Regions from separate parts of the Pseudocolwellia antarctica genome, predicted to be linked through region 1. Evidence: predicted binding sites of a transcription regulator. Region 1 holds the regulator's gene; each other region holds the start of a gene.
What was found. The regulator LexA, encoded in region 1, represses DNA repair genes until DNA is damaged. The targets are predictions, from matches to a motif close to TACTGTATNNNNATACAGTA.
Positions count from the first base shown of each region.

Region 2: recA (recombinase RecA) is a predicted target of LexA. The motif match lies at 1,682-1,701, and genes of this name have one in related genera.
Region 3: ACPUVN_RS08585 (LexA family protein) is a predicted target of LexA. The motif match lies at 2,671-2,690, and genes of this name have one in related genera.
Region 4: recN (DNA repair protein RecN) is a predicted target of LexA. The motif match lies at 3,370-3,389, and genes of this name have one in related genera.

Region 1 is NZ_CP187926.1:3,522,910-3,528,836, reverse strand. It holds gene ACPUVN_RS15345 (TonB-dependent receptor) at 1-52, opposite strand, end outside; gene ACPUVN_RS15340 (M24 family metallopeptidase) at 830-2,209, shown strand; gene ACPUVN_RS15335 (DUF1838 family protein) at 2,330-3,352, shown strand; gene lexA (transcriptional repressor LexA) at 3,974-4,588, shown strand; gene coxB (cytochrome c oxidase subunit II) at 5,193-5,927, shown strand, end outside.
Region 2 is NZ_CP187926.1:303,213-309,139, forward strand. It holds gene ACPUVN_RS01345 (EAL domain-containing protein) at 1-1,185, opposite strand, end outside; gene recA (recombinase RecA) at 1,750-2,805, shown strand; gene ACPUVN_RS01355 (isochorismatase family protein) at 3,522-4,142, opposite strand; gene ACPUVN_RS01360 (hydantoinase B/oxoprolinase family protein) at 4,159-5,927, opposite strand, start outside.
Region 3 is NZ_CP187926.1:1,985,684-1,991,610, forward strand. It holds gene ACPUVN_RS08565 (aminotransferase class V-fold PLP-dependent enzyme) at 1-115, shown strand, start outside; gene ACPUVN_RS08570 (RidA family protein) at 179-703, shown strand; gene ACPUVN_RS08575 (hypothetical protein) at 886-1,311, opposite strand; gene ACPUVN_RS08580 (site-2 protease family protein) at 1,391-2,470, opposite strand; gene ACPUVN_RS08585 (LexA family protein) at 2,722-3,135, shown strand; gene ACPUVN_RS08590 (Y-family DNA polymerase) at 3,123-4,379, shown strand; gene ACPUVN_RS08595 (RidA family protein) at 4,489-4,950, opposite strand; gene ACPUVN_RS08600 (amidohydrolase family protein) at 5,089-5,927, opposite strand, start outside.
Region 4 is NZ_CP187926.1:826,757-832,683, forward strand. It holds gene smpB (SsrA-binding protein SmpB) at 1-99, opposite strand, end outside; gene ACPUVN_RS03595 (SRPBCC family protein) at 251-682, shown strand; gene ACPUVN_RS03600 (RnfH family protein) at 699-1,031, shown strand; gene ACPUVN_RS03605 (outer membrane protein assembly factor BamE) at 1,163-1,510, opposite strand; gene recN (DNA repair protein RecN) at 1,675-3,342, opposite strand; gene ACPUVN_RS03615 (DUF3301 domain-containing protein) at 4,220-4,522, opposite strand; gene ACPUVN_RS03620 (DUF3549 family protein) at 4,528-5,565, opposite strand; gene truC (tRNA pseudouridine(65) synthase TruC) at 5,751-5,927, shown strand, end outside.

The DNA of each region.
Region 1 (5,927 bases):
ATATTGTTGCTACTGCTAAGGGTAAAGCTTTAATTTTAAAGTTAGTGCTCATGTGATTATCCCGCTGCTGTGTTGTAATTATCATTATTAAAGTGCGCTCAATTTAAATAGTTTGAGTCTCTCTTTAATCATTTTGTATTATTATTATTTTTGATTGCGTAATGATACTAGTATATATCATTATGACTTTCAAGCATTAACTGATTAAAAAATAAACTTAATGTTGTTGTTTTATTTTCTTTATAAACATGTACTTATTTTAATTTGTATACAGTTGTCGATGGTTTTATTAAAATAAAAATAATTTTAATAACACATAAATATGTAAAAAAAGGTCATTTTTCAACAGAGAAGTTGTACTGAATTTGAACATTTCTATTTCATTAGTTTTGTTGGTAAGTTGACAAAAATCAAGGTTGAAGATTGCCTTTTAAGTCATAAAGGTAACTATAAAGTACCGCGAGAATAATCTTCTCGATTAAATTAGATAAATCTTTATATAACGTAAATCATTTACTTAGTTAACCTGAACTCTGGATAATGGGTTTTGTCATATATTGATTTTCAATACTTTATAAGTAAATTATGGCAACACCATTTGTTTAAATGATTTATTACTCTCCTAATGTTGGAATTTAATTCTATAACAAGGCATTTTTCTTGACTAATAGCTGGCTATTAGCAATAAAAATAACGACGTTAGAGGGTTAAATAACAATATTAGGCATAACTGCTTATCCAGAGTTCAGGTTAGTTATATAAGTTAGCATCACAAAATTTTAAAAATATATTTTAATTGAACACGGCATACTTAAAACGAGGGGTGATTATGCTCAGTAGAAGAGATTTATTAAAAGGCTCATTAGTTTTAGGTGGTGCAGCTATAGGAGGTTTAGCCTCTAACACGGCTTCAGCGAACTGGGGTATGCCAGAACAAAATGTTAATACGGACGGTCGTTCTCTTATTAACTTACCACATATCCATAAAATACTTGAAGAACATAACTTAGACGGATTAGTTGCTGTGAATCCCGTTAATGTTTTCTACCTAACTAACCTCGTCAGTTTTTATGACAAAATGCAGCGCCCTGATGCAAGCTTCGCTGTATTTCCTCGTGATAAGTCTAAGCCTTGTATTCTAGTTGTAGGTAGTGGAGATCTTTGGACAATAGCTAACGGCACCAAAGAATATCCAATGATTATTCCTTATTCACTTCCTGCAAATTGGCAAGAGTTTGAAGGTAAAGCACATAGTGCAAAAGCTCCTGAGGCTTATTCTGGCTTTTCTACAATATGGGGTCAAAACCCTTCAGGCTTTTCTGATAGAGAAAAAGAGTGGGTGGCAATGGACGAAAAGTTCAAAGGTGAATTTATGCCTACCCCTGAGCATGCATTAGTAAAAGCGTTAAAAGAAGCCGGATTAGATAAAGCAAAAGTTGCTGTTGATGATATAGGCATAGAGCTTACATTAGCGCGGGCAGGACATGATAAAACAACATGTATAGAAGGTGATAATATTTTCCGAAAAATTCGAGTGGTTAAATCAACCGTTGAATTAGGACACATGGAAAGTATAGCGAAAAAGAATCAGAAAGCAGCAATGAACATGCTTTCACAGCTGGATAAAGGTACTAACAATGCAGAAATGGACCACATCTTTAGAGTTGAAGCTGCAAAACAAGGTGCCATGGTAACTTGGTTAGTGGGTGGTTCTGTGGGGGGCTTTCCAAGTGGTGAGCTTGAAGAAGGGGTACCATTTTTAATTGATGCTGTAAGTCAAAGTAATTACTACCATGGTGACTTTGCACGAACCATAGTGCTTGGCGAACCTAGTAAAAAAGTACGTGAACGTACGGCACTACTGCAAGTGGGTTGGCAAGCAGCATTACAGATAATGCGTCCGGGTGTACGTTATAGTGAAATTGAAAAAGTTGCTAGGCACGCTATGGCAAGTAAAAACGTAACTGTACCTCCAATTGGCGTGATCCCGCATTCCGTTGGTTTACAACATACAGATGAACCTTATCGAGATAACATTCCATTTTTGGTTAAAGATGATCTGGTACTAGAAGAAAATATGACATTAACGGTAGATTTCCCTTGCTTAGAACTTGGTTGGGGTAACTGTCATTTAGAAGATTTAGTACGTATAACAAAAGATGGTGTAGAACCGTTAGCAACAATAGATGATCCTTTGGTGATCATATAATTTTACATTTGATTGAAAAAACATTTGTAATTAGAAATAAAGATATACTATTATAACAATTCGGTGATCGGAAAACAGATAAACAAGATCGCCTCACTTAACGATAACTGGAGAGAAATAATGCAAAAGAAATCCAATGAGGTCGATTCAGCTGTACCTAATTCACGACGAAATTTCATAAAAACGGCAAGTGTTGCCATTGGTGGTACGGTTGCTGGTGCAAGTATCGGTAAGGCGATGGCATCGTCAGGTAAGCCAAAAAATATGAAAGCGCTGGGTGTTGATTACTCAACCTTAAAATATGATGATAATGAATGGAACCGTGATGCTTTTGCCAGAATTATGGGCGATTTAGATTTTGGTAAGCAGAAGTTTGGCTGGTATAAAGGTACTGTTAAAGGTGTTAGACCAGGTAAACCAATTGATGACTTATGTGGTTTTGAAGGGTTTTCTTATGCTCGACTAAAAGATAATGGTGATGGTACTTACCAAAAACTTTTACGAGAAGTGGGCTATTACATAGATTTAAAAACAGGTGAGGTATTAGAAGAATTCTATAACCCTTATCTTGATGAAACAGTAAAAGTTGTACATATTGCAAACGACCCTTTTAATCATGTTATTTCAGCATTTTTTCCACAACCACCATCATACGGTGGGTTAAACGGTGATAAGAAACCACCAAAAATTCCATTTATTATGCCTTGGATTGAAGTTGGTGATGGTAAAGTGTTATTACAAAATGATATTAATTTATTTTATCCTTCAGCACTTCAACCAGACAAATGGCCTAGAGAATCATCAGGCAAAATGAATCAAGTATCAGAAATGTTTAACTACGTGTTTGATAAAGATGATTTAGCTAATCCAAATATTACGGGTTTAGAGTTTTCAGGTTCTTGGTCACGTATAACACCATGGTTACCGTGGATGCTTATGGGGCAAACTGCAGGACATATTTCTTATGACTGTGTTCAAGGTTGTTATAATAACACTGATATGATGTCACCTAAGGTTCGTGAGTATGCTAAAAAGCATCATCCGGAGTTCTTTGAAGCACCAACTGAATGGAAAGATCCAAGTTGGTCTAGTCTTGAGCATTATGCTCACGAGCAAACTCCAGCACCGGTTAAAAAAGGTTAATTACAACGTTTAGAAAATTGTTGTAAATATTATTAAAGATGGTCAGTTACACTTATTTTTATTATAAGTTGTGCTGGCCATTTTTTGTTTAAATCGAATTTGTACTTCTTCATTAGCTCATCTATTCAATTTAATTGATTACTTCTTTTTAAGCTTCAGACTTACATATTGAGTAAATTCAAATTTCTTATTCATTAGGAAAACAAAAAAGGTATTTATACTTTATAAAAGTTACAACCTTAACCATTAATTAACCTGAGATCTACTTAATATATTCTTCACTAACAGCTAATTTTACTTGCTTCATCGTTAAATTTACTTGCAATAGGCTAGCTATTGACGCGAAATTTTCCTTGAAGAAAGAAAAACTATCAAGCTAGCGTATAAGTTAAATTTTATGAGTAATAATTTTTATGAATTAAAAACATCTTAAGCCGAGTTAAGGTTAATTAGCGCTAACTTTACTTTATTAGAGTAATTTTCTCTAAGAAAACAGGGCTGATTCACACCAAAAACAACAAATAAAATCGAGCAATTACATGAGACTTGCGTTTATTTACAGGCTGTATATACTGACAGTTATTACTGTTGAAAAATACAGGTTACAACCTAAGGAATATAATGCGTCCATTAACTCCCAGACAATCACAAATTTTTGATTTAATTAAAGAAAAAATATCTGAAACAGGTATGCCACCAACACGTGCAGAAATAGCAGATTTTTTTGGCTTTAAGTCAGCAAATGCTGCTGAAGAACACCTGAAAGCATTAGCTAAAAAAGGCTATATTAATATGTTGCCAGGTACTTCGCGTGGTATTCGCTTAGCCGAAGAGTTTGTTGAGCAAGATGGTTTACCACTTATTGGTAAAGTTGCTGCTGGTGAGCCAATTTTGGCGCTAGAACACGTAGAAGAGCATTACAAAATAGATGGCACGCTGTTTAAACCTTCTGCGGATTATCTTTTACGTGTAGATGGTGAAAGCATGAAAGATATTGGTATTCTTGATGGTGACTTACTTGCTGTGCATCAAACTACCGATGTTAAAAATGGGCAAGTAATTGTTGCAAGAGTTGAAGACGATGTTACTGTGAAACGTTTTAAACGAGAAGGTAACGTTGTTTATTTACATGCTGAGAATGAAGACTTTTCACCTATTGTTGTCGATCTCACTACTCAACAGTTTAATGTAGAAGGTATTGCAGTAGGTGTTATTCGAGCAGCAGATTGGATGTAATAGTAATTCATTGTTTACTATACATAGTTAACTATTAAGAGTTTATTTTGTGAACGATTTCTTTTCAAAGTAAACTCTGTTTTCCCTCCTTTAGTTCTATATTCCCCTTTAGTTTCTTATTTTTATACTTCAATTATCATAATTCAAATGAATGTTAATAAGTTAGTATGAAAATTGAACACAAAAGTTTTATCCTAATAAAATTTAAATTTCTGTAGTTTTTATCATTGTTTAAAAATAAAACAACTCATATCCTCACTGTTTATGCGGCTTTAACGGTCTTAGAGCTCTTACTCTATTGTATTTATTATATTTTATTTAAGTAGCTACTCTAATTTAAAATTTGACGTAGTTTAATATTTGAGTAATTCTAGAATAGAAAGCATACAAAAAATTATATTGAGTAGCTTGTTAAGACTCAACACTCGTAAAGAAAATAATAATAATAGTGTAGCCAAACGTACAAAGTATGACTGTTCATTGAGCAGGTTTTGTCTTTTTTGCGTTAAGTTAAATAGAGGAGTGAGGGAGATGTCGTGTGATAAGACGTAACCTATGTTTACTGATCTTGGGAAGTATATTTTCAAGTTCAGTTTGGGCAGAGATGCAGTTAAATCTAACAAAAGGTGTAACCGAAATAAGTAGGGAAGTTTATGACCTACATATGTTGGTTATGTATATTTGTACTGGAATTGGTGTTGTCGTTTTTGGCGCCATGTTCTGGTCTATGGCTTTCCATCGGAAGTCTAAAGGGGCAAAAGCTGCTTCCTTCCATGAAAGTACCAAAGTAGAGATACTTTGGACCGCTATTCCAATCGTAATTCTAATCGCTATGGCTATTCCAGCCACTAAAACCTTAATTGAAATGGAAAATAATGACGATTCCGACGTCACCATTCAAGTAACGGGATCTCAATGGAAATGGCACTATAAATACTTCGATCAAGACATCGAATTTTATTCTGTTTTATCTACTCCAAGAGATCAATACGAAAATCAATTAGGTAATCTTGCTGAGAAAGGTGAGCACTATTTACTTGAAGTCGACAGACATCTGGTTATCCCTGTTAACAAAAAAGTAAGATTTTTAATAACTTCTGATGATGTTATTCATGCTTGGTGGGTTCCTGCATTTGCAGTTAAACAAGATGCTAACCCTGGCTTTATCAATGAGGCTTGGACCAAAGTTGATGAGCCTGGCATTTACCGAGGTCAGTGTGCTGAGCTTTGTGGTAAAGATCATGGCTTTATGCCTATTGTTGTTGAAGTGAGAACTGAAGAGGGCTATGCGCAGTGGCTTGATGAACAACATGAATTATTAGCCAAAGCAGCTGAAGCT
Region 2 (5,927 bases), 1.3 Mb from region 1:
TCCCATTATTTGGGTGTGTCTATCATAAAAAGAAGAAAGGGTAAGTTCACACCAGAAGCTTGAGTGGTTTGAGGTTTTTAATTTAAATTCTAAAACCTGCTTTTCTTTTCTACCATCTAATAAAGAGTGATATGTTTCGTTAAGTACTCTTTTTATGTGGTTGCTTGAATCATTAACATATTCTATGAAGGGTTTACCCATGCTTTCGGGTATTAAAAATCCTGTCGTTTGCACCCATGCATTGTTTAAAAAAGTGATATCACCTTCAGAGCTTAGCTCTATAACTATATTATTTAAGCTATTTAAAATACGGTAATGGACTTTAGCGAGAGACTCAAACTTTACTTGTTCTTCTGCCAATGCACGTGTTTTAGCTAAAAATTGTTCATTAGCTATAAGGTAATCTTCACGCTTTTCAGCAATGCTACAAACCTTTCTTAACTGATCCGCTTTAAAAGGTTTTTGAATATAATCAGAAGCGCCTTTTTCTAGCATTAATTCAGCTAAATCAGCATTACCATGTGCTGTCATTGCAATAACAGTTTGATTGGGAGCGATAGCAATTAAATTATCTAACACTTCATCGCCCGACATGCCTGGCATCATAATATCTAACAGAACAATGTCGTATGAATTCTCTTTAAATTTTTCTAAAGCGATTAAGCCATTTTCAGCTAAATCAATATCATAACTGTGCTTTAACATACGATCTATTAACTGAGCAGTATCATGAGTATCTTCAATAACCAGTATTTTCGTTCTTTGGTTAAGATTGTTTTTCCCACTTTGTGTGTCATCAATAACACTTAATAGGGAGTAGATTTCTTGGAAAGCGACAACTTTATTAATATCAAATGTTTTAGCCGTAGTTTCAGCAATACGTTCACTGTGGCTTTCGGTGATCAAAATGATAGGGGTATTAGGATTATCTGACAGCATACCAGAGCGAATTAACCTCGCTAGCCTCCAGCCATCTACATTACCTATTTTTACTTCAGTGATAACCACATCAATTTTTTTTGAGCGCAGAATATTAATAGCTTCAATACTATTTTTAGCATAAATAGCAGTTAAGCCACTGTCTGATAAAATAAAATTAATTTTATTAATAACTAACTCATTAGAGGTAATGATTAATAAGATTAACGGTTTGCTACTAGAAGATACTGCTTTTATTAATTCCAAATTCTGTCAAACCATTTGATTAGAGTTCATTTATATTGATACTTTTTATTAACGTAAAATAATGAAAAGTTCATTACAAATAAAATTAAGTTAAATAAAGTTTATTTTTTATACTTATATAGAGTAAGTTTTATTGCAATATAGATCTATATAATAACGGCAGTTTTACCTATTAAAATTGTTTTAACTTAGCTTAATATATTAAAAGTTAAGTTCTTAATTATAATTATAGTTCAGTTTTATAAACTATCCAGTTAGACAGCTTTATATTAGGAGAATAATATAAAATAGAGTGCTTTTATTTAGGCATATTTTAAAAAATACGAAATAATTCTTTTTTTAATTTTTGAGTTAACAATAATTCATAGTGAGTAACTTTTTTACTTAAAAATATAAAAAGTTACTAGTTGTTATTTTTGTTTTTTATATCAGTAACTTAAAAGTCTACTTTTTCTAAAGTTACAAATAAAATAAAATAAAGTGATAAAAAACTTGATACTGTACGATCATACAGTATACTTCTCCCATCAAAGTGAAAAAGCACTTAAACCCCTGGAGCAAATTATGAATGACAATAAAGAAAAAGCACTTTCTGCTGCGTTAAGTCAAATAGAACGTCAATTTGGTAAAGGCTCAATTATGAAATTGGGTGATAACCGTAGTATGGATGTAGAAACAATTTCTACAGGCTCTTTAGGGTTAGATATTGCACTAGGTGCTGGTGGCTTACCTTTAGGACGTGTTGTTGAGATATACGGTCCTGAGTCGAGTGGTAAAACAACATTAACACTTGAAGTTATCGCAGAAGCGCAACGTAACGGTAAAATTTGTGCTTTCGTTGATGCTGAGCATGCACTTGACCCAATTTACGCTGAAAAATTAGGTGTAAACATTAATGAATTATTAGTTTCTCAACCTGATACAGGTGAGCAAGCTTTAGAAATTTGTGACATGTTAACGCGCTCTGGTGCTATTGATATCATTGTTGTCGATTCAGTTGCTGCACTTACTCCTAAAGCTGAAATTGAAGGAGACATGGGTGATTCACATATGGGTCTTCAAGCGAGAATGTTATCGCAAGCAATGCGTAAGTTAACGGGTAACCTAAAACAATCAAATACTATGATCATCTTTATCAACCAAATTCGTATGAAAATTGGTGTAATGTTTGGCTCTCCTGAAACAACTACAGGCGGTAATGCATTAAAGTTTTATGCTTCTGTACGTTTAGATATCCGTCGTATTGGTGCTGTTAAAAATGGCGATGAAATCGTAGGTAACGAAACTCGCGTTAAAGTTGTTAAAAACAAAATTGCACCTCCATTTAAGCAAGTTGAATTTCAAATATTATACGGTAAAGGTATTAACAGTTTAGGTGAGTTAATTGACCTTGGTGTTAAACATAATATGGTTGAAAAAGCTGGTGCATGGTATAGCTACAAAGGTGATAAGATTGGCCAAGGTAAAGCTAACTCAGTTAAATTCTTAGAAGAAAATACGGCTATTGCTAAAGAGTTAGATACACGTTTACGTGCAGAGTTATTAACTAAGCCACAAGCTGAAAGTGAAAAAGCAGCTAAAGCAGAAAAAGCAGCTAAAGCTGAAGAAGTAGCAGAGTAAATTTAAATAACTAACCTCAACTCGGGTTAATGAATTTAATAACTCTTTCAAATAAAAATCTCGGCATGTCCGAGATTTTTTTTGTGTAAAATTTGATTGAGTACGATGGATTTAAGGAAGCGTACTTGGTACTTACTCAGCAGGTTTATGATAATAAAAGTAGTAATACCAAACGGATTAATTTATTGAGCAACTTAGAGCTACATTAGCAAGCTTAGAACAAGCAAAATTGATTAAACATAGTTATTCTATATTTTTTTAATTTTTTGATGTTATCAGTTTGCTAATGAGCTCCCGAAGGGCGAGAATTTAAAGGCTCATATGCCGCATTATTGATTTTGACAAGGTTCCTACATGGATGTAGGACATTAGGGTAACGCAGGAGCAGTTACCGAGAATAACCATTCTCTTCAATCAATGCCTCGCCTACATGGATGTAGGTGCTTAGGTTCAGTCTGGAACTATGAACCTGTGCCTCTAAGCCTTTAAATTTTCGCTAAGTGAGCAATAAATTAATCCGTTTGGTATAATGCTATTTTAGGTTTTTAATCATTTATATCAGGATGACAAGAAAATAATCGAACTTATTTTGGATATAATAGTTTGTTTTGAGGCCGTTATTAAAACTTAAAACGAGGAACTAAGTATCGTTATAATCGATACTTAGTTCCTGTTTATAAGATAATTTAACCTTATTGGTTTAATTAAATGTACTGCTAAAGTTTTTGTATTTTTTCAACCAGTTGGTCGGTTGGCATTACCACACCATACTTCGCATTTATGTCATGTAAAGCTGCACTTTGAGCTTTGAGATTACGGTCACCGCAAGCTTCAGGAGCTACAAATACTGGGAAGTTATATTGTAATCCATCTACAGCTGTGGCTCTTACACAGCCGCTGGTAGTTAAACCTACTACTATGATTGAATCTACAGAGTCATTACACAACTTCTGATAAAGTTCAGTTTTAAAAAAAGCACTTGGCCATTGTTTCTCTATTACTGGCTCATCATTTTTTTTACTTAATCTAGGGTCTATCTCAACCCAATGGCTAGATGCTTTAAGTATATTAAGATCTGGTAATCGAGTACGAAATACACTTGCAATCTCCTCATCATGATAAACAACACTTGTAAAATAAACAGGAAGATCTTTAAGTCTAAATAGATCAAGTAATTTTCTTGTTTGGTCTACTTGTGAGCTAAAGTTCCCACCAAGAGGGCTGTTGGGATGAGTAAAGCCAAGTGACATGTCAATAATAATAAGGGCGGGGCGTATGCCCAACCCTACAGTACCAACAGCCAAATCATGATCCCTATGTTTGCTATGTATGTTCATAATGTCCTATTTGATGCTAAGTACGAGATTTTACAAATCGTGGTGTTTCTGGTGCAGGAAGTCCTGTTTCTTCCAAACATCTTGCTTTAATTTCTTCGATAGTTCCGCCGAAATCAAACAGTTGTGTTTCACCTCTTTGCTCCGTTAATGATGCACGCAGTTCAGCTGTTTTTACTTCATCTACCTTATTATCAATGATAACAACGCCGTATCGTTTAGCTCCTTCAACAGACACTAATTCACGTTTAACATCATTTAATACATCATTGGCATCACGCAAGTATGGGTCACCCCAGCCGCCGCCGCCCCATGTGTTAAAGTATAGTAAATCACCTTTTTTAACCTTAATACCATCACATTTTGCAGGTAAGATTTCTCGTGTTCCATCAGCACGTTCTAGTATTTTAGTTGAGCGCTGTCCTGGTGTTCCGCCATTTACACCCCATGGATAAGTTAACCAACGCTCGTCATGAATCGCAATGCTGCCATCATTTAAAAATCTATAGCCAACAGATAAACCATTCCCACCTCGGTGTAAGCCCGCACCACCTGAATCAATAATAGTGCTATAGTTTTCAATACGTAATGGAAAATATGCTTCTATAAATTCATTAGGTACATTGGTAAAGCCTGGCCATAAAGAATGCCCATCAGGACCATCACCGATTGGACGTCCAGGGATCCCACCAAAACCTATTTGGAATAGTTGGAACCATTCGTCTTTATCATCATAACCAGAGTAGAACAAGTGAGGAGAGTCTGAGAAGCCTGCAGCATTCATAGCTTCAGGAGCGCCTTGACCTAACAATCCACCCATAACATCAAAAATACGACCTAATGCATGTGTACGACCAGAAAGTGCAGCAGGGAAACGAGGTTTAAGTAAGCTACCTTCTGGAATATGCACATCAACTAAATCATAAAAACCATCGTTGAAAATTATTTGTGGATCAACCAAGTTAATAGTGAATGAGCCGAAGAACATTTTGAACATATCTTCGCTCATATAAAAGTTTATAGAGCTTTGTGCTTGAGGATCTGTGCCTTCAAAATCAAATATTGCACGACTACCTTCACGCCACATTTTACATTGAATTTTATATGGTCCCATTCCCACGCCATCATCACATACATAATCAACAAAGGTACGTGGCTCTTCAGGAATAAGCATTTTAATAATGGCTTCCATCGCAACATGGTTACGCTCTAGCATAATTTCCATAGTTGAATAGAAAACGTCATCACCAAATCTGTCTGCTATTTCAACACATCGTTTAGCTGCGGTATTACATGCTGCAACAAGTGCATTAAGATCAAACCTGTTCCACTGTGGAGTACGTACGTTATGTAAAATCAAATCCAAAATACTTGATTGTAATACGCCTTTTTTATAAAGCTTAGTTGGAGGTATGCGAATACCTTCTTGAAAAATGCTTTCCGCTTTAATAGGAATAGAACCAGGAACCATACCGCCATTATCAGACATATGACCAAACATGGCAGACCAAGCAATATGACGCCCATTTCTGAAAATTGGTACTAAGACGATCCAATCGGGTAAGTGAGAAACCGCAGCATTAGTCATATACGGATCATTGGTTAATATCACATCGCCTTCTTCTAGCTCACCTTCGTAAGCTTCCAAGAAACCATGAATGAATGAACCAAATTGACCAACAACCATTTTACCGTCTTTGTTAGCAATCATCGGAAAGCAATCGCCTTGCTCACGTATACCTGGACTCATCGCTGTTCTAAAAAGTACGGCATCCATTTCTTCACGAA
Region 3 (5,927 bases), 1.5 Mb from region 1:
TACCGTTTTACGTAAAGGCCTAGCTAGTGGCTGTTGTATACGTATCACACCACAAATATTTATATCTGCTACAGAAGTGCAACAACTAGTAAAAGCTATGAAAGCGCTTGCTTAAAAATACTTTAATAAATCGTCACTTAAATAAATAACCATTACCTTCAATAAAATTAGGAACACTATGAAAAAACTTATCTTTTGCTCAATGTTATCTGCTGCCTTAGTTCTACCATTAAGTGTAAGTGCTCAATCAACAACGCCAGAGCAGCGTATTGAAAAAGCGGGTTTTGTATTACCTGAAGCCACTAAGCCTATTGGTAACTACGTAACATGGCGACTGTCTGGTAAAACCTTATATCTATCAGGACACGGAGCTTGTGAAGGTAAAAGTGTATTAGGTAAGCTTGGCGACACCCTTAATGTAAAACAAGGATATGAAGCCTCACAACAAGTAGGTTTATGTGCATTAGCAACAATAAAATCTGCCATAGGTGATTTGTCTAAAGTGAAACAAGTATTACAAATTTCAGGCATGGTAAACGCCACCTCTTCATTTACCGATCACCCTAAAGTGATTAACGGCTTCTCAGACATGTTTGTTACCGCGTTTGGCGACGATGGTAAGGCTGCAAGAGCCGCTGTAGGAATGACTAGCTTACCCGCTAACTGGGCAGTTGAAATAAGTACTATTGTAGAATTGAAGTAGATTTAACTTTAATTTTAACAAAAAAAACCAGAAGTTCTTTAGTAGAGACTTCTGTTTTTTATAAACTTATAAGTTAGCCATTCATTTGCAAGTTCAACTATTCCATTACTGTTCAAGTTATTCAGAATGTATAACGCATACGCTTCTTTTGGTTTCATACATATGTCTCAGTGGGGTATTAGCTATATCCCACAATCATCAGATTTGATATTTAAATTAAAAAAAGGTTTAAAGTTATCTTTATCAATAAGGTCAATTGAAATGTACCTACCATTTTTTAACTTCTTAATATAATGAGGATAGTTACAAACCTTTTGGATTATGAATTTTCTATAGTCTTGCTTGATTTGATCAGTATTATTTCTTTTAGGATTTCCGTCAGAATAATTTAGCTTTATGAACACTCCATTGCCAGAGCGGTGAGAAATAATAAAGGTTAAGTTTTCTTTGAAAAAATACTCGCTTAACTCCTCAGTTTTTTTCTTATATTGGTAATCAGGATAGCTTCCCCAAATGGTAACTATAATCAAAGGTATAAAAATGGCCGCCAAAAGAATTCGACCTTCTTTATGAGCGTACCATGTAAGAAATTTATAAGGATCAAACACTGTTATTCCTAGAGATATGAAAGCCTTTTGTTATTTAATCTTTGAAAACCATTTAAGTTAACGCTTATTAAACTACAACCTAACTATTCAATATTTTAAGTGGTAACGACAATGCTCCATTATCTGTTTGCCCTACTAACCAAATAATCGCGCTTAAACCACCTACTGTTAATACATACCACACACCTGAAACGATTTGCGCATAGCGATTAAGTGGTAGTAGTTGGCTTAAGTGTCGGCGTTTGTATTCAAAAAATATTTCAACACAACCAATAGCGAGTAAAAAGCCTAACAGTGCTAAGCCAAACTGGTAGCTGATGTAAATACCGAGTGCTGCGCCTAATATACATGCCACTAAACCAATGCGTGAATTTATAGAGAATGCGATGCTTTTCAGTACGTGTCCGCCATCTAACGGCAATACAGGCAGTAAGTTAAATAAGTTAAGTAGTGCGTTAAATACAGCGATGCCTGCCAGTATTTCTATGTCGGTTATCCAATAGCCAATTAACGCAGCTACCGAGAGGATTAAACCAAAAAATGGTCCCATGATGGATATAACAACGTCTTGCCAGCGGGTGTTAATTTTGTCGTCGCTAAGTGCTAAACCGCCCACAAAAGGAATAAGGTAAATGCCTTTGGTTTTTAGTCCAAAGTATTTCATGGCTTTAATATGACCATATTCGTGAAATACTAAACAAAGAATTAGTGCGATGGCGAATTCAATTGAAAACAACCAGCTGTAAGCTGCCAAGCTGCCTGCAGCAAATAATACTTTAACAATTTTTGCGCTTTTAAGGAGTTTTAAGCCTAAGCCTGCCATGCCTACAAAGCTGAATTTAAAAGGCTGTTTTTTGTTTTGGCTAACGTCGCGTTGTTCTATGTCTTTTTCGTGGAGGCTGTTTTCTTCAACAAGTTCGTCGTTAATGAGTAGTTTGAATTGCAGATCAAATGGCTGCCATTCTAATGAACCATTAAGCTCTACGTGAAGTTCGCCTTGTGCATTTTGCAGAGGAAACTTATGTACAAAGTTGTTGTTTTCGGCACTGGCATCTATTTGTGATACACATTGATCGTCCCAAAATAGTTGCTGCCACCCTGCCATTGAACCTTCTAGGCGTAATGTTTTGCCTAAACATTGTGTTTCTAATAATTGCACTTTATAAACTCAATAAAAATAAAACCTTGCACGATTATCGCTATATTTTCTGATGCTTCAAGGTTTATCGAAACTATTCCAGTATTCGGCTTTTAATTGAACACTCTACTAGGTGTTTGTTAGTTATTTGTTAGGGAGCGATTTGTTATCTGGTAGAGAATAGTCGGTTTTTATCTTTCTATTTTGAATAACGACAACTATACTGTATAAAAATACAGTATTTAGTTTTTTGTAAAAGGTATAGATGTTTTATGAAAGTTATTCCGATATTTGCAGAAGCTGGCATTAGTGGTTTTGAATCGCCAGCGGCAGAATATAAAGAATTAGGTTTGTCGTTAGATCAATTATTAATTAAGCACCCTAATGCGACGTTTATTGGTCAAGCAAATGGTGATTCTATGCAAGGTGTAGGTATTTTTAATGGTGATTTACTGATTGTAGATAGATCGTTAACGGCAAAAAATGGCGACATTATTGTGGCTAATTACAATGGCTGTTTTGTGTGTAAGCTTATTGATAAAACACAAGCGCGCTTGTTGTCGGCTTCAAGCGATCATCCGCCTGTGCACATTAAACCTGAAGATGAGTTTCAACTAGAAGGTATAGTCACGCGCTCAATTCGGCTACATCAAAAGTCGCCTGAAATTACTTTATGTACGCACTAGTTGATGCAGTATCTTTTTATGCCAGTGCAGAGAAAGTATTCGATCCCAGTATACGTAACAAACCTGTTGTAGTTCTTACCAATAACGACGGCTGTGTTTGTGCGGTATGTCCTATTGCAAGACGTTTAGGTATTCCTAAGTTTATTCCCTATTTTCAAATTAAAGACTTTTTAAGTAAGCATGGCGTTGTTGTTCGCTCGTCAAATTATGAGCTATATGCCGATTTAAGCGAGCGCATGATGAATGTGATTGCCCGTTACTGCGACAACCAATATATCTATTCGATTGATGAGTCTTTTTTAGAGTTTAAACAATACGATGGTTTAATTAATGATTGGCATAAATACGGACACGAAATACGTAGAGCCATTTGGAAAGAAACGCGCTTACCTGTGGGTGTCGGTTTTGGCACAACGCCAACATTAGCAAAAGCCGCTAATCATGCAGCCAAGAAGTTAGCGGGGTTTAACGGTGTAGCTGTGATTGATAGCCAACAATCAAGCTTGCCTATATTACAAGAAATGAAAGTTACCGATGTATGGGGTATTGGCAACAGGTTAAGTAAAAAGCTTAATTTGTTAGGCATAAACACAGCACAACAATTAGCTCAACAGTCGCCTCAGCACATGCGAAAACAGTTTAGCGTATTGGTTGAACAAACGGTGAATGAGCTAAATGGCGTTGCTTGTTTGTCTTGGGATAAAGTTAAAGCGCCTAAGCAAGAGATATTCTCTACACGGAGTTTTGGTGAACGAGTGACTGATTATGAAACGCTCATGTTTGCCTTAGTCACTCATGGCGTTATTGTGGGTAAAAAGCTACGTAGGCAAGGATCCTTAGTAAAACGTTTATTAGTTTTTGCTGCTAGTTCGCCACACGATACACAGTATTATAAAAGATCTCTGATTTTTGAATTTCAGGTAGCCACCAATAACAACAGCCAAATAGCCTCTGCCATTAATATTCTTTTACGTGAAATATTCAAAACAGGTATTCACTTTTATCGCTGCGGTGTAGGTGCTGTTACCTTAGAAAGTGAGCAATATCAGCAACCCGACTTATTCTCGCCGATACAACCTAGCCCTTTAATTATGGATTGTTTCGATAAGGTAAATAACCGATATGGCCAAGGGGCAATAACTTTAGCGAGTGAAGGCAAAACAGATAAGTGGCAAATGCGACGCAGCTTTTTATCGCCACAATATACAAGTAGTTGGCGTGATATTCCTAAAATAGGTTGTTAGTAATATCACCTAATATGCTAATTAATTTACTAGCCAAGGTATTAATTAAGAGGTATCAAATAAGCAAAAACTTGTTTTACCCTTGATACCTTTTTGAGAAAGTCTGTAATTAACTAAAAACAGCCATACATTCAACTTCAACTTTTGCGCCTAAACCTAATCCGCTTGTACCAAAAGCACTACGTGCTGGATATGGCTTGCTGAAAAATGAGGTGTAAATTTCGTTAAAACGCGGCCAGTCTTTCATATCAGCTAGCATAACCGTACATTTAACAACATTTTTCATGGTTAAGTCGTGAGCAGCAAGTATTGTTTTAATGTTATTCATGGTTTGTGTGGTTTCAGCATCAATACCACCTTCAACAAGCTTAAGTGTGCCTGGAGTTACGGCAAGCTGACCTGAAATATACAGTGTATTGTCAACACGAACAGCTTCTGAAAATGGCATATTCGCTGATTTAGGAAACACACTGCCTGTATCTAAATATTCAACTTTAGCGCTTGAACCTGCATAAAGATGACTTGTGAATAAAAGTGTAGCCAGCGTAATAATTGTTGATAATTTTTTCATTTTATCTCCTTTGTTTATTGTTCATGTTAGCTCCTAAAAATAAGAACTAACATTGAGTTGTTCGTGATTGATGATAATAAAAAGTTAACTTTTATTTATCTATTTGAACTCTCTATTTTACCTACCTATTTCATTTCCCTATTTAACTTCTCTTCTAATCGCTTTTCCTGGCATAGCTGTTCTTATTAATTCACCATTTTCGATAATAGGCGTGCCGTTTACAATAACGGTTCTCATGCCTGCAGACGTTAATATAGGTTGTGCGAATGTTGCTCTATCAGTTAATTCAGCAAAATTAAAAATAACAATATCGGCATCTGCACCTTCTTGAATACGGCCTTTAAATTTCATTTGAGCCACACTATCTTCTAAAATTTGTGCAGGTATTAACGACATTTTTCTGATGGCTTCGCTTAACGATACTTTTTTACTTTCTTTAACAAACTCTCTAATGAAGCGTGAATAAGTACCCGCAGATCTTGGATGTGTTTTAGCGCTTTCAGGTATAGGCCAAACATCACCAGTTACCATTCTACGTGTTTTAGAATCAATTAATGGCATACCGTCTGAAGCAACCGCACCGTTAGGAAATAGCTGTGAGATGTTGTATAAATGTTGATCTGACTCTGAATGTTCAGGATCTAAATAACGAAAAATGATAATAGCTCTAGGATTTTTATCTTGTAACTCTTTAAAAGTTGTAGCATTAAGCACTTTGCCATTATATGAAAAATCACTTTCACTAGCGTTACCTAATCGCTCTTTCCAATTTTCGCCACGAAACATTTGTCCGCCAATAGCCGTACTCGCCGCAGCATAAGGATAAGCTTCAACCGAAATATTAACACCCTGCTTTTGTGCATTTAATACCAGCTCAGCTACATCTTCAATATCACGTGCGCTTGTGCTATTTAAATGAGAAATATGCGCATGAGCACCCGTACTTGCCGCAACAGAAATCAGCTCTTGGTAAGCTT
Region 4 (5,927 bases), 1.8 Mb from region 1:
ACTCATACCTGCTTCAAACTTATCGCTTAAAGTATAGTTATGACGAGCTTTTTTGTTTTGTGCAATGGTATTGTTATTTGATTTCTGTTTTTTTGCCATGTTAGTTCCATTCTTTTTGCCAAAATAGATAGCAAGCGGCGTCATTATACGGGGAATCAGTAGTATTTAAACGGCTTATTTATCATTTTTCATATTAATGCGTTTTTTGTAGAGTTTTGGTATGATGTCGCCCTTGAGAATTGGAGGATAAATGCCAAGTATTAGTCGTAGTGCGTTAGTAATGTATAGTGTTGAACAGATGTACAGCCTTATTAATGATGTTGTATCGTATCCTCAGTTTTTACCTGATTGTATTGATAGTAAAGTTGTTACTGAAGATGAAACGTCGATGACGGCATCGTTACTTATTTCCAAAGGTGGTATTAAAAAGTGGTTTACTACTAAAAATACGCTAAAAAGTAATTCTGAAGTGGTTATGGATTTAGTTGATGGTCCATTTAAAAAACTTACAGGTGGTTGGTTATTAACTCCTTTGTCCGACGAAGCATGTAAAATTGAGCTGGCGTTAGAGTATGAGTTTTCAAGTAGAGTTTTTGATTTAGCTTTTGGTAAAGTATTTAACCAATTAGCTAATAATATGGTTAAGTCTTTTACAAGCCGAGCCAAAGAGGTTTACGGTTAATATGGAGTCGAGCACGTTGGAAAGTAAAATTAGCGTTGAAGTTGTATACGGAACTCCAACGAGCCAAAAAATTATTGAAATAAAGGTTGATGCTGAATCTACTATTGAAAATGCAATTAAAGATTCAGGGATCATATCTATTTATCCTGAGATTGATTTAACGGTGAATGCTGTCGGTATTTGGAATAGAGCCGCTAAATTAACTGATATGCTTAATGATTTAGATAGAATTGAAATTTACAGACCTTTACTTGCTGATCCTAAAGAAGTTCGAAAACGCCGAGCTGAAAAAGCAAAAGAAGAGGGCAGAGCTAATAAAATAACGGGCGGTAGAGTTAAGTTATTATAGTTTTGGGTTTGTATTCTGTAATTGTTAAAACACAGATATTAAAAAAGGCTGAAATTTCAGCCTTTTTTATTGAAAATTTATCAATGGATTATTTTCAATCTCAATATATAAATTTCATCACACGGTCTGGTTTAGTTTTCCATTGGTGTGTTATACGATTCTGGTAATTCAAAGTCACCACTTGCTTTTACTAAGCGGTCATTTTCAAATACGACAGTGAAGCTCTTTTTCTTGTTATATTTTTCACTTTTACCTGATTTTAATCGGTAAACATAGTGCCAAGTATCATCTTGAAATGAATCTACAACTACAGGGCTTCCTAAAACAAATTTAACCTGTTCTTTGGTCATATTTATTTGGAGTTTATCGATGTCTTTTTGTCCAAGATAATTACCTTGCGGCATATCTAATTTATAAACCCAGCTTGAACAAGCACTAATTGATAAACATAAAATAAGGGTTACAGCACGAAACAACATGTATTTAAATTCTTCCTATGTAGAGGTAAGTGCAGATAATAACTAAGGTGAGCTTTATATACAAAGCTATTTTAATTTTATCTAACTTTTATACCTATTTGTCCTAAATATTGCCATGAGATCATTCAACCAGTTCAAATGTAATGTTCGGTATTAATGACCTATTAACTTGCAAGAAGCTCTTGGGCATTAGCTAAACTGGTATCTGTTATTTTGTTACCTGCGAGCAAACGCGCAATTTCTTGGACTCGACCATTTTCAGAAAGTTCCGTTACGGTTGTTTCGGTACGTGATCCGTCTGTTAATTTAGCAACAAATAGTTGTTGATGCCCTTTACTTGCTACTTGTGGTAAATGAGTAACACAAATAACTTGGGTGTTTTTAGCTAATGCTTGTAACTTAGAACCTACCATTGATGCTGTAGGTCCACTAATGCCGACATCAACTTCATCAAAGATCAATGTAGGTGTGACTATTTTCTCAGCAAGAATAACTTGCATAGCTAAGCTTATTCTTGAAAGTTCGCCGCCTGAGGCAACCTTATCCATTACTTCTAGTGGTTGACCTGGGTTAATACTTACTAGAAATGAGACATCGTCGCTACCTGTGATAGAAATCTTTTCATTTGCTGATGGTTGAATATCAACTTTGAACTCTCCATGAGGCATATTAAGATCTTGGATATTTGCGCTAATTAATTTACTTAATTTTTGTGCTGATTTAATTCGTGATTTAGTCAGTATGTTTGATGCTTCAAAATAACTAATTTTAGTTTTTTCAATTTCACTAGCAATTTCGATCAATCTGTTTTCATCAGAGCTAATGTTTTTCAATTCTACTGTGAGCTCTGCATGAAATTTCGCGAGGTTTTGTGGTGCTATTTGATGCTTTTTAGCAATTAATATGGCTTGAGAGTATCGTTCTTCAATAAGTGCATAGGTTTGAGGGTCTAGCTCTAAATTGTCGTAATAGTGTTTTAATTCGCTACTTGCATCTTCAATTTGTACTAGTGCTTCGTTTATTGTATTCGCGATATTTTCAAGCTTACCGTCTAGCTTTGATAGTGTTGTTAAGCTTTCGTTTGTTTTACGTAACGAGTCTATAATATTAAAGTTATCGTCTTCCGATAAAGTTTGGATGGAATATAAGGTATCGTTCAGAATGTCTTGAGCATTACTGTGACGTTTGTAGTCCAGCTCTAAAGTTTCAAACTCGCCATCTTGTAGTGAAAACTCATCTAACTCTGTTACTTGGTATTGTAATAAAAGTTGCTTTGCATCTCTTTGTAATTTCGTTTCATTTAATACGGCTAATTCATTACTGAGTTTTTTATAGTTATGAAAGTAGTATTGAACATCGTTAAGTAAATGGCTGTGGTTTGCGTAACCATCTAACATTTTACGTTGTTCTGTATTTTTCATGATCAATTGATGATCTTGCTGACCATGAATATTAATCAGTAAACCGCCAATTTCTTTTAATTGGGTTAGTGGAACTTGGCTACCGTTTATATAAGCCTTAGATCGACCTTCTGCAGATACTACACGGCGCAATATACATTCATTCTCTTCGCTAATTAAATCGTGTTGGTTTAACCATTTAGCAGCATGTTTATTTTTTGAAATATCGAACGTAGCTGCTAGCTCTGCCTTTTTAGTCTCAGGCCTTACAACATTAGTTGTCGCTCTTGCACCTAAACATAAACCTAAGGCATCTATAGCAATAGACTTACCAGCACCTGTTTCACCCGTGATAGTTGTCATGCCATTTTGCCAATCAATATCTAGTGTTTTTACGATAGCGAAATTTTGAATATTTAAGTGTAATAACATAATGCGATTTAATGGTTAAAAACAATTAACTGTTAATTTATACAGTAATTGTTTTTTATGCAAGTGTTGAATGAAAAATAGTTTTATTTTTGTACAAATCAATTTAAAGTGAATAAACAATCATAATTATCTATTGGATTATTGAATAGATAATTAAAAAATTGGGTTAATTAAGAAAGGCAATGTAAGACATGTCTTACATTAGTGTAGGATATAAAGCTTTTTTCGTACTTAGATACATTTTGTTTACATTCTAACTTGCTGAATTATATTGTTATTGTGTTTTTTTGTGTGTAAGCGTTTACATTTTTGTAATGTTTTTACTTTAGTATGGTTCGCATAATTATTTTTAAGCGTATTATATCTCTGGTCAGGAAGACAGTCAGTCAGGATGATTGATTAGTAATGGAGTTACGCAAAAGGAATTTATAAGGACATACTGTATATGATAATACATGGATGTGTGCATTAGGATGATGCTAAAAATAGATTTTTAATAACTCGGAGTAGTTATTGCCAGGAAGGTATGAAGGACAACGAAGGATTCGTTTAAGGAAAACTAAGGATAGTTATTAAGGATGATGCTAAAGATTTAATAACTCGGAGTAGTTATTGCCAGGAAGGTATGAAGGACAACGAAAGATTCGTTTAGGGAATGCTAAGGATAGTTATTAAGGATGATGCTAAAGATTTAATAACTCGGAGTAGTTATTGCCAGGAAGGTATGAAGGACAACGAAAGATTCGTTTAGGGAATGCTAAGGATAGTTATTAAGGATGATGTGGGAACACTAATTGCAGGATGCAATTTATAAGCTAGTTAAAAAATGCGGCTCTTTGAGTCGCATTTTTTTTATTTAAAATTTGAGGCTTATAAATTAATTTATTTTATAAGGAGGCATATTAACATTGTCGACTTTATAGCCTCTTAACTGCATTTCACCTAAGTACGATGACTCACCATCACCACTAAATTCAAATTCAAAAATACTCATCCAATGAGGACCATGCTGTTTACTGAAACGGATCCTACTCGATTTTCTCGCGAGTGATATAAATTGTAAACTTTCGGTATTACAGTAGTGATTGATGTGGTTTCGTGCATATTCTGATATTTTTCTTAAATGAATAAAATACCAAAACACAAGGCCAACAATCAGTAAGTAGTAAATGTTTTCCATGAGGTTTAGCCTTTATTTGTTGTTTGAAAAATATAACCAATAGCGCGCGATAGGGCGTCACTTCTTTCTGGAGCTCTCATTACTTCAAATACTTTGGGGCGCAATGACGGTATAGCAACTAAATCTTTAAATATTTCTGTAAATAATTCAACATCATCATGTTTAGCAATGGCTTCTAAATAGCTTAATAAGATTTCTGTATTGTCGAAAACATCCCATAATCGCCCCGCAAATAAAATGAGTGTATTTACTGATAAAGATTCGTCTTGCTTAAGTAATGAATTGATATAAGTTACCACTAATGGGTGTGAACTTGAGCTTGATAATCCTCTCAATAAATTACTTTTTGTGTTTTCATCAAGGTTTGCTTGTTGAAGTTTATTGAGTATCGCTTCAATTAAGCCAAGTGGTAGTTTCTGGTTTTCTAGTGCGGTGCATAAAGGGTTAATGACTTCATCAGGCAATAAATTAAATGAGCGTGTTAGTTGCTGCGCATTATTTGATTCATTAATTTTTGAAGCAAAGTCGTTTATACCTTGTACACCAATATTCTGCCAATTGTCCCAGCCTAAATCGCCAGATATATATTGAGTGAATAAGCCGTGATGCTCGCTCATTTCTCGTTTTAGTTCAGTGTTAACAATACTGTTTAATGCTGCTAATTTGTATTGCGCAGGGGTAAAATGATAAGGATTATTTTTAAGTAATTCTTCCTGCTTTTCTGACGGGGTATCTGTAATGTTATTGCCAAGTGCTTCAATAATAATGGCTATATAATGATTTCTTGCACCTTGATTCAATAAACCTCTTTCATCTAGCGGTAATTTTATAAACCAAATAAAAGGTTGTTGTGAATTTTTTTGCCAAAATACGATAGCTAAACAAGCATTAGCCTGGGTAGGGTAAGGGTAGGGTAGCTGATTTAATTCTATTTTATTAAAGGTGTCTTTAGATATTTTATCTATTTTTCGGCCAAGATCGTAAACTCTGAATTGAGAACCTGATAAAGAAAGTAATTCTGATATAGAAGAAATAGTAGTCATAGTTAAAATATGTATCGAATAATAAGCGCATTATAGAGATAATAGAAAGTGAACTCCACGTAAAAACTTTAGATACCCACATTTAGATAGCTTTAGCTGCTTTGCCTTATATATATCTAGGTAAAGAGGGCTTATGCGTATTTTTAAATCTTTATTTAATAACTTTAGATTAGTGATAAATAGTAATGACTGAATTATTCGAAAACCAAGATGAAGATCTTGAAAAACCTGTTTTAAAAATACTTTACCAAGATGAATATTTGGTTGCTGTAGATAAACCTTCAGGGCTTTTTGTACACAGAAGCTATATGGACAGAGATGAAATTTATTTTGCTTTGCAATTAGTACGTGATCAAGTTGGG